DNA from 2 places in the Streptomyces sp. BPTC-684 genome. Region 2 is predicted to be linked to the other one. Evidence: riboswitches for the same ligand, from Rfam matches in the RefSeq annotation. Region 2 holds a riboswitch; the other holds the start of a gene.
What was found. Region 2 has a riboswitch for glycine ahead of gcvP (aminomethyl-transferring glycine dehydrogenase). Riboswitches for the same ligand answer to the same signal wherever they lie in the genome.

Region 1 (4,409 bases), 4.4 Mb from region 2:
GGGTAGAGGGCGCGGGCGATGTCACGGCCGGTGACCACTTCGTGGGCCCGGTTCCAGCCACTGGCGGAGAGCTCCTGGGCGGAGGTCACACAGGGTGCGTACGCCACCCCGTCGACCTCCATGTTCCCGTACTGCGCGTCGGGGGCGCCGGGCCGGCCGTGCCAGAGCAGCATCCACAGCCGGCCGGACGAGGGGTCGGCGAGGGCGTGCAGCAGCGCCTCGTACGCGTCGTAGCGTCCGGGGGCCACCTGGCGCAGCATGTGCTCGACCTGCCCGGCCGCCGCGGTGCCTGACGCACTCACCCTGGGTCCCGCCCCTCTTCGTTCCCCCGCGCCGCCGGTGCACAGGCGTGCGGCCGTGGGGGTCTACGGATTATGAAACCAGCTTATGCGGGAGTAGCTAGGGGGTGGCCCGCGTGTAGAAGGGGCGCACTCGCTCGCGCATCCAGTCGCCCACCGGGTCCTGGGCCACGTCGAGCAGCACCAGGTTCACCGGCCAGCCGACCGGGACCCGGCCCAGCGCCCGGCCCAGGGCCTCCATGGGGGCGTTGCGCCCGGCCCCGTCCCAGGTGGAGAACTCCACGCCGATGAAGAGCGTCGGGGAGTCGCCCTCGATCGAGGCGAGCGCGCGGCGGGCGGTGCGCACCACGCCGGTGGCGTCGAACTCCTCGGCCGCGGCGGCCAGGAAGTCGACCGGGTCCTCCTGCCAGTCGGGCTCGAAGAGCCGCACCCGGGCGCCGGAGGCGGGCCCGTCGAGGGCGGTGCGCCCGGTGCGGCACAGCTCGGCCACGGCGGGCGGCGGCAGCGGTACGCCGACCGCGCCCTCCGGGTTCAGCGCGATGCCCAGCTGCGGGGGCAGGCCGCGGGCGAACTCGACGGCGGGGGCGACGGCGAACGACATGTGCGGGCCGACGCACTGGAGGAACTGCTGCTCGGAGCTGTAGACGGGGACGTAGGGGGAGCCGGCGATCTCCATCGTGGGGAGGTCGAGGTCGGCGCTGTCCCGGCTGCCGCCGTTGGGGAGGGGGATCCAGACCGGGTTCCGTCCCAGGACCTCTATCAGGCGGGGGCCCGCCGTGGGGTTGCCCAGGGCCGCCGCCAAGGCCTCTTCCAGCTCGTTGCCGGGCCAGCCGCCGCCGTGTGGTTGGAGCAGGTCCATCTGCCGTCCTTCGTCTGCGGGCCGATTGTGGCTGGTCGCGCAGTTCCCCGCGCCCCTAGCGGGTACGGCCGGTCGCGCCCGCGCGGCGGAGCCGCAAATGTCACAGCCCCGCGCCCCTAAAAGAGTGAGGGGTGCGGGTCCCGGCACCTGAAACCTTAGCGGCGGGCCGGGGTCTCCCCGAAAGCGATCCGGGCCAGCGTTTCCGCAGCCGTCCTGTCCAGCAGGACCGCCGATGCCACGCCCCTCGGCAGGCGGCCCTCCGCCACCGCGGCGATCAGGCGGGGCACCGCCCTGGAGTGGCGGGCGAAGGCGTACGCGGAGACCTTGCGGCCGCGGGCCAGCTGGCCCGCCAGGGCCGTCTCCGGGGTGACGTCGAGGAGCACCAGGTGCAGCGCGCGGCCTTCCCGCGCCGCGGCCTTCGCCAGCGACCAGCGCACCCACGCGTGGGTGCCGCAGTCGTGGACGGCCAGACCCCCGCCCGACCGCAGCGCCCGGTGCATCCGCAGGAAGTGGGCGACCCGTACTACCGGCCGGTACAGCGCGTACGGCACCCCGCCCATCCGGGCCTCCCAGGCACGGCGGGTGTCCTGCGAGTCGATGCCGGCGCCGGTGACGGCCCGGCGCAGCAGGGTCGTCTTGCCGCTGCCGGGCAGGCCGGAGACCACCACCACGTCCCCCTCGGCGAACCGGAGCGTGTGCGGTGAGCGACCGCCCCGGCCGCGCAGGTCCCGTACCACCGGAACCGGGGCGTCCGCGTGCGCCGCCTCCGTCGTGTGAACCGTCATCGGTGCTCCCCCTGCCGGGTCGTACGACCCTTTCCCCATGCGCGTAAAAGGATGGTAATGAGACTCGGGTATGTGATGCCCGCGGGAGGCGTGCAATGATGTGCCCGCCAAACTGCATACCGGCCGCTTGAATCCACGCGGGAGAGTCCCCGGCAGTTCCCCCAAGGCCCCAGAAGGCCGGGAGGATCGCGGGGCGCCGAAGGAGCAAGTCCCTCCCTTGAATCTCTCAGGCCCCGTACCGCGTGGATGAGGCAGATCTGAAAAGCGGGCCGCACGTCCTCGGACGGCGCGGTCCCACCCAAGGTGCAAGCCGGGTCTCCCGGCGAACCTCTCAGGTTCCGATGACAGATGGGGAGGATCGTCCTCGCCGTCATGCCCTGGGAGTCACACCCTCATGAGCAATCCCCGCCTCACCGCCCTTGACGCACTGCACCGTTCGCTGGGCGCGACCATGACCGACTTCGCCGGCTGGGACATGCCGCTGCGGTACGGCAGCGAGCGCGACGAGCACAACGCCGTCCGCACCAGGGCCGGTCTCTTCGACCTCTCCCACATGGGCGAGATCACCGTCACCGGCCCGCAGGCCGTGCAGGCGCTGGACTACGCGCTGGTCGGCAACATGAGCACCATCGGCGTGGGCCGCGCCCGCTACACGATGATCTGCCAGGAGGACGGCGGCATCGTCGACGACCTGATCGTCTACCGCCTCGGCGAGGACGAGTACATGGTCGTCGCCAACGCCGGCAACGCCCAGGTCGTCCTCGACGCGATCACCGAGCGCGCGGCCGCCTTCGACGCCGAGGTCCGTGACGACCGCGACGCGTACGCGCTGCTCGCCGTCCAGGGCCCCGAGTCCCCCGGCATCCTGAAGTCGCTCACCGACGCCGACCTGGACGGCCTGAAGTACTACGCGGGCCTGCCCGGCACCGTGGCCGGCGTCCCGGCGCTGATCGCCCGTACGGGCTACACCGGCGAGGACGGCTTCGAGCTCTTCGTGGCCCCGGCCGACGCCGAGCGGCTGTGGCTGGCGCTCACCGACGCGGGCAAGGACGCGGGCCTGGTGCCGTGCGGTCTGTCCTGCCGCGACACGCTGCGCCTGGAGGCGGGCATGCCGCTGTACGGGCACGAGCTGACCACCGCGCTCACCCCGTTCGACGCGGGGCTCGGCCGGGTCGTGAAGTTCGAGAAGGAGGGCGACTTCGTGGGCCGCAAGGCCCTGGAGGCCGCCGCCGAGCGCGCCGCCGCCCAGGCCCCGCGCAAGCTGGTCGGCCTGATCGCCGAGGGCCGCCGGGTGCCGCGCGCCGGATTCTCCGTGGTCGCTGGCGGCGAGGCCGTCGGCGAGGTCACCTCGGGCGCCCCGTCGCCGACCCTGGGCAAGCCGATCGCCATCGCGTACGTGGACGCCGCGCACGCCGAACCGGGCACCTCCGGTGTCGGCGTCGACATTCGCGGTACGCATGAGCCGTACGAGGTTGTGGCGCTGCCGTTCTACAAGCGCCAGAAGTGACCCCTCGCACACGCACCGCATGACTTTCTTGTTCACCACCACTCCCCCTCGTACAGGAGAATTCAGGTCATGAGCAACCCCCAGCAGCTGCGTTACAGCAAGGAGCACGAGTGGCTGTCGGCCACCGAGGACGGTGTGGCGACGGTCGGCATCACGGAGTTCGCGGCCAACGCGCTCGGTGACGTCGTCTACGCCGACCTGCCGTCGGTCGGCGACACGGTGACCGCGGGCGAGACCTGCGGCGAGCTGGAGTCGACCAAGTCGGTCAGCGACCTCTACGCCCCGGTGACGGGCGAGGTCGTCGAGGCCAACCAGGACGTCGTGGACGACCCGTCGCTGGTGAACTCCGCCCCGTTCGAGGGCGGCTGGCTGTTCAAGGTGCGCGTCGCGGAGGAGCCGGGCGACCTGCTCTCCGCCGACGAGTACACCGCCTTCTCCGCCGGCTGACCTACCACTCCAGGGAACTTCTGATGTCGCTTCTGAACCAGTCCCTCCATGAGCTGGACCCGGACGTCGCCGCCGCCGTCGACGCCGAGCTCGTCCGCCAGCAGTCCACCCTCGAGATGATCGCCTCGGAGAACTTCGCTCCGGTGGCGGTCATGGAGGCCCAGGGCACGGTCCTCACCAACAAGTACGCCGAGGGCTACCCGGGCCGCCGCTACTACGGCGGCTGCGAGCACGTGGACGTGACCGAGCAGATCGCGATCGACAGGGTCAAGGACCTGTTCGGTGCGGAGTACGCCAACGTCCAGCCGCACTCCGGCGCCTCCGCCAACCAGGCCGCCCTGTTCGCGATCGCCCAGCCCGGCGACACGATCCTCGGCCTGGACCTGGCGCACGGCGGCCACCTCACCCACGGCATGCGGCTGAACTTCTCCGGCAAGCAGTTCGACGTGGTCCCGTACCACGTCGACGACGCCGGTCTGGTCGACATGGCCGAGGTCGAGCGGCTGGCCAAG
Region 2 (4,409 bases):
GCGCGGATCGCGATCATCGTCTCGCAGAACCGGTCGAGCTCGGTCAGGTCCTCGCTCTCGGTCGGCTCGATCATCAGCGTCCCGGCCACCGGGAACGACATCGTCGGCGCGTGGAAGCCGTAGTCGATCAGGCGCTTGGCGATGTCGTCGACGCTGACGCCGGTCGACTTCGACAGCGGGCGCAGGTCCACGATGCACTCGTGGGCGACCAGGCTGTTGGGGCCGGTGTAGAGCACCGGGTAGTGCGGCTCCAGGCGCTTGGCGATGTAGTTGGCCGCGAGCACCGCGACCTGCGTCGCGCGCTTGAGGCCCTCGCCACCCATCAGACGCACGTACGCCCACGAGATCGGCAGGATGCCCGCCGAGCCCCACGGGGCGGCCGAGATCGGGCCGACGCCCGTCTCCGGACCGGCCGACGGCTGGAGCGGGTGGTTCGGCAGGTACGGCGCGAGGTGCGCGCGCACACCGACCGGGCCGACGCCGGGGCCGCCGCCGCCGTGCGGGATGCAGAACGTCTTGTGCAGGTTGAGGTGCGAGACGTCGCCGCCGAACTTGCCCGGCTTGGCCAGGCCCACCAGGGCGTTGAGGTTGGCGCCGTCGACGTAGACCTGGCCGCCCGCGTCGTGCACCTCGCCGCAGATGTCCGCGACGTGCTCCTCGAACACACCGTGCGTGGACGGGTAGGTGATCATCAGCACCGAGAGCTCGTCGCGGTACTGCTCGATCTTGGCGCGCAGGTCGGCGATGTCGACCTCGCCGTCGTCGGCGGTCTTCACCACGACGACCTTCATGCCGGCCATCACTGCGCTGGCGGCGTTGGTGCCGTGCGCGGAGGACGGGATGAGGCAGACCGTGCGCTGCTCGTCGCCGTTGGCCCGGTGGTAGGCGCGCACCGCGAGCAGACCCGCGAGCTCGCCCTGCGAACCGGCGTTGGGCTGGATCGACACCGCGTCGTACCCGGTGACCTCGGCGAGGCGCTCCTCCAGCTCGCGGATGAGCGTGAGGTAGCCCCCGGCCTGCTCGACCGGCGCGAAGGGGTGCATCTGGCCGAACTCGGGCCAGGTGACCGGCTCCATCTCGGTGGTCGCGTTCAGCTTCATGGTGCAGGAGCCGAGCGGGATCATGCCGCGGTCAAGCGCGTAGTCGCGGTCGGCGAGCTTGCGCAGGTAGCGCAGCATCGCGGTCTCGGAGCGGTGCTGGTGGAAGACCGGGTGGGTCAGCACGTCGTCGGTGCGCAGCAGCGCGCCCGGCAGCGTGTCCGCGGCCGCGGCGTCCAGCGCCTCGACGTCGCCCTCGGCGCCGAAGGCGGCCCAGACGGCGGCGAGGCGGTCGCGGTCGGTGGTCTCGTCGCAGGCGATCGAGACGGTGTCGGCGTCGACCAGGTGCAGGTTGACCCCGCCGTCACGGGCGGCGGCGACGGCCTCGGCGGCCTTGCCGGGGACCTTGACGGTCAGCGTGTCGAAGTACGCGCCGTGCACGACCTCCACACCGGCGGCGCGCAGCCCCTCGGCGAGGATCACCGCGTACCGGTGGGTGCGGCGGGCGATCTGCCGCAGGCCCTCCGGGCCGTGGTAGACCGCGTACATGCCCGCCATGACGGCGAGCAGGACCTGCGCCGTACAGATGTTGCTGGTGGCCTTCTCGCGGCGGATGTGCTGCTCACGGGTCTGCAGGGCCAGGCGGTACGCCCTGTTGCCGTCCGCGTCCACGGAGACGCCGACCAGGCGGCCGGGCAGGCTGCGGGCGAACTTCTCCTGGACCGCCATGTAGCCGGCGTGCGGGCCGCCGAAGCCCATCGGGACGCCGAAGCGCTGGGTGGTGCCCACCGCGATGTCCGCGCCGAGCTCGCCGGGTGAGGTCAGCAGGGTCAGGGCGAGCAGGTCGGCGGCGACGGTGACGATCGCGCCCAGCTCGTGGGCCTCGTCGATGACGGGCTTGAGGTCGCGGACCTGGCCGGAGGCGCCCGGGTACTGGAGCAGCACACCGAAGACACCGCGCTCGGCGACCTCGGCCGGGATGCCGTGGCTCAGGTCGGCGACGACGACCTCGACACCGGTCGGCTCGGCGCGCGTCTCTATGACGGCGACGGTCTGCGGCAGCGTGTCGGCGTCGACGAGGAAGACCCCGCCCTTGACCTTGCCGACGCGGCGGGAGAGCGCCAGCGCCTCGGCGGCGGCGGTGCCCTCGTCGAGCAGGGAGGCGCCGGAGGTCGGCAGCCCGGTGAGGTCGGCGACGACGGTCTGGAAGTTGAGGAGCGCCTCCAGGCGGCCCTGCGAGATCTCCGGCTGGTACGGCGTGTACGCCGTGTACCAGGCCGGGTTCTCCATGACGTTGCGCAGGATCACCGGCGGGGTGAACGTGCCGTAGTAGCCCAGGCCGATCATCGGGGCCAGGACCTTGTTGCGGTCGGCGAGGGAGCGCAGCTCGGCCAGGACCTCGGCCTCGGTGCGGGCGCCGGGCAGACCCAGCGCCTCGGCGCTCTTGATCACGTCCGGCACCGCAGCGGCGGTGAGCTCGTCGAGCGAGCCGTAGCCGACCTGCGCGAGCATCTTCGCCTGGGCCTCGGCGTCGGGCCCGATGTGACGCTGCTCGAAGGGGATGCCACGCTCGAGCTCGGTGAGCGGCATGCGGTTGGCGGTCATTACGGAGGCCTCCTGGTCAGCACGACCTGCGAGGGGCACCACGGCGCGGGTGCCCGGACGGCCTCCCCCTCTGTCATCTCAACCTGAGAGCTTCACCGGGGCGCGTGGGGGCGTCCCGGCTTTCACCGTCGGTGAGGAAAGGGTGCGCGCACAGGCACATGCCCGCACGCCCCCCTGTCCTGCTTTCCAGAGTGACCTCGTCCGCGCGGTACGTGGGCCTGAGAGATTCCGGGGAGGATTTGCTCCTTCGGCGCCTCCGGACTTCTCTCCGGAGGACTCTCCCGCGCGGGGTCAGCAGCCACCGCCAGGGTACCAGCGCGTTCCGGCCCTGATCCTTCGAGTGGCCGACGCCCGCGATGTGCACTTTCGTAGTGCTTACGAGCAGTTGCGACCAGTTGGAGGGACCGTGCAGACCGATATCGATCCGCGCAGCCTGATCGGCCGCAAGGCGTTCGACCGCAACGGCAACAAGATCGGCACGGTGGACGAGGTCTACCTCGACGACGCCACCGGAGTGCCCGAGTGGGCCGCCGTACGCACCGGCCTGTTCAGCCGGGACGCCTTCGTCCCGCTGGAGCCCAGCACCCTCGTCGACGAGGCGCTGCACATCCCCTACGACCGGGCGCTGATCAAGGACGCTCCCGACTTCGGCGTCGGCCGCCACCTCTCCCCCGAACAGGAGCTGCAGCTCTACCACCACTACGGTCTCGACATCGCCGCCCCCGATCCGCTGCCCGGCCCCGACCGGGACTTCGGACGGCTCGCGGGCGAGGAGGACGACGAGGCCTGACCCTCCGCGTCACCCGCCTCCGTCTCCCCGGGCCCGGCCACCAGCGGCAGCGGATCGGACGGCTCCAGGTCCGGGTCGTCCACCCGGAACGTCCGCACCCGGCCGGGCGCCGTCGACGTGGGCGTCTCGAACCGGACGGTGACCCGCCCCACCCCGCTGCCCTGCACCCAGCCGGGGCCGAACTCGCGGTGGCGCACGTCGTGCCCGGCCGGCCAGTGCCGCTCGGCCGGGTCGGCCGCCTCCGCCTGCTCGGGGGCGGCCGGCTCCGCCTCGTCCTCGGCGGCCGGCTCCTCGACCGCCTCCCGCTCACCGGCCGCCTGGGCGAAGAGGTCCTCCTGCGTGAAGTCCGCGAGGCCGCTGACGCCGACGCCGAGCAGGCGCACGCCGCCCGTCGTGTCCACGGAGTCGAGCAGACGCCCGGCCGCCTCGCGCACCACCGCGGGGTCGTCCGTGGGCCCCCTGAGCGTCTCCGACCGGGTCAGCGTCGAGAAGTCGTACCTGCGGACCTTGAGGACGATGGTGCGGCCCGAGTGGCCGGACGCGCGCAGGCGCTGCACACACCGGTCGGCGAGCCGCCCCACCTCGTTCATCACCCGCACCCGGTCGTGCAGATCCACGTCGAAGGTGTCCTCGACCGACACCGATTTGGTGTCCCGCTCGGCCACCACCGGCCGGTCGTCGAGCCCGAGCGCCATCCGGTGCAGCGACGCCCCGTGCGCCTTGCCCAGCAGCCGTACGAGCTCGTCCTCGCCCGCTTCGGCCAGATCCGCGACCGTGGTCATCCCGGCCCTGCGCAGATGCTCCCCGGTCGCGGGCCCCACGCCCGGCAGCGTCCTGACCGGCATCGGGGCGAGCAGATCCCGCTCGGTGCCCGGCTCTATGAGCCTGAGACCGTCGGGCTTGGCCTCCTCCGAGGCGATCTTCGCCAGCATCTTGGACCCGGCGAGCCCCACCGAGCCCGTCAGACCCGTCACCGC

Region 1: it holds a riboswitch for glycine, as region 2 does, so the genes downstream of both, gcvT (glycine cleavage system aminomethyltransferase GcvT) here and gcvP (aminomethyl-transferring glycine dehydrogenase) in region 2, are expected to answer to the same signal.

What each region holds. Positions count from the first base shown of each region.
Region 1 covers NZ_CP124863.1:1,270,643-1,275,051, forward strand. Annotated here, with positions in the region: gene QIY60_RS05610 (enhanced serine sensitivity protein SseB C-terminal domain-containing protein) at 1-302, opposite strand, end outside; gene QIY60_RS05615 (enhanced serine sensitivity protein SseB) at 400-1,158, opposite strand; gene QIY60_RS05620 (AAA family ATPase) at 1,314-1,943, opposite strand; glycine riboswitch at 2,072-2,194, shown strand; gene gcvT (glycine cleavage system aminomethyltransferase GcvT) at 2,338-3,450, shown strand; gene gcvH (glycine cleavage system protein GcvH) at 3,520-3,897, shown strand; gene glyA (serine hydroxymethyltransferase) at 3,921-4,409, shown strand, end outside.
Region 2 covers NZ_CP124863.1:5,656,487-5,660,895, reverse strand. Annotated here, with positions in the region: gene gcvP (aminomethyl-transferring glycine dehydrogenase) at 1-2,642, opposite strand, end outside; glycine riboswitch at 2,839-2,936, opposite strand; gene QIY60_RS25140 (PRC-barrel domain-containing protein) at 3,049-3,432, shown strand; gene QIY60_RS25135 (DNA polymerase IV) at 3,342-4,409, opposite strand, start outside.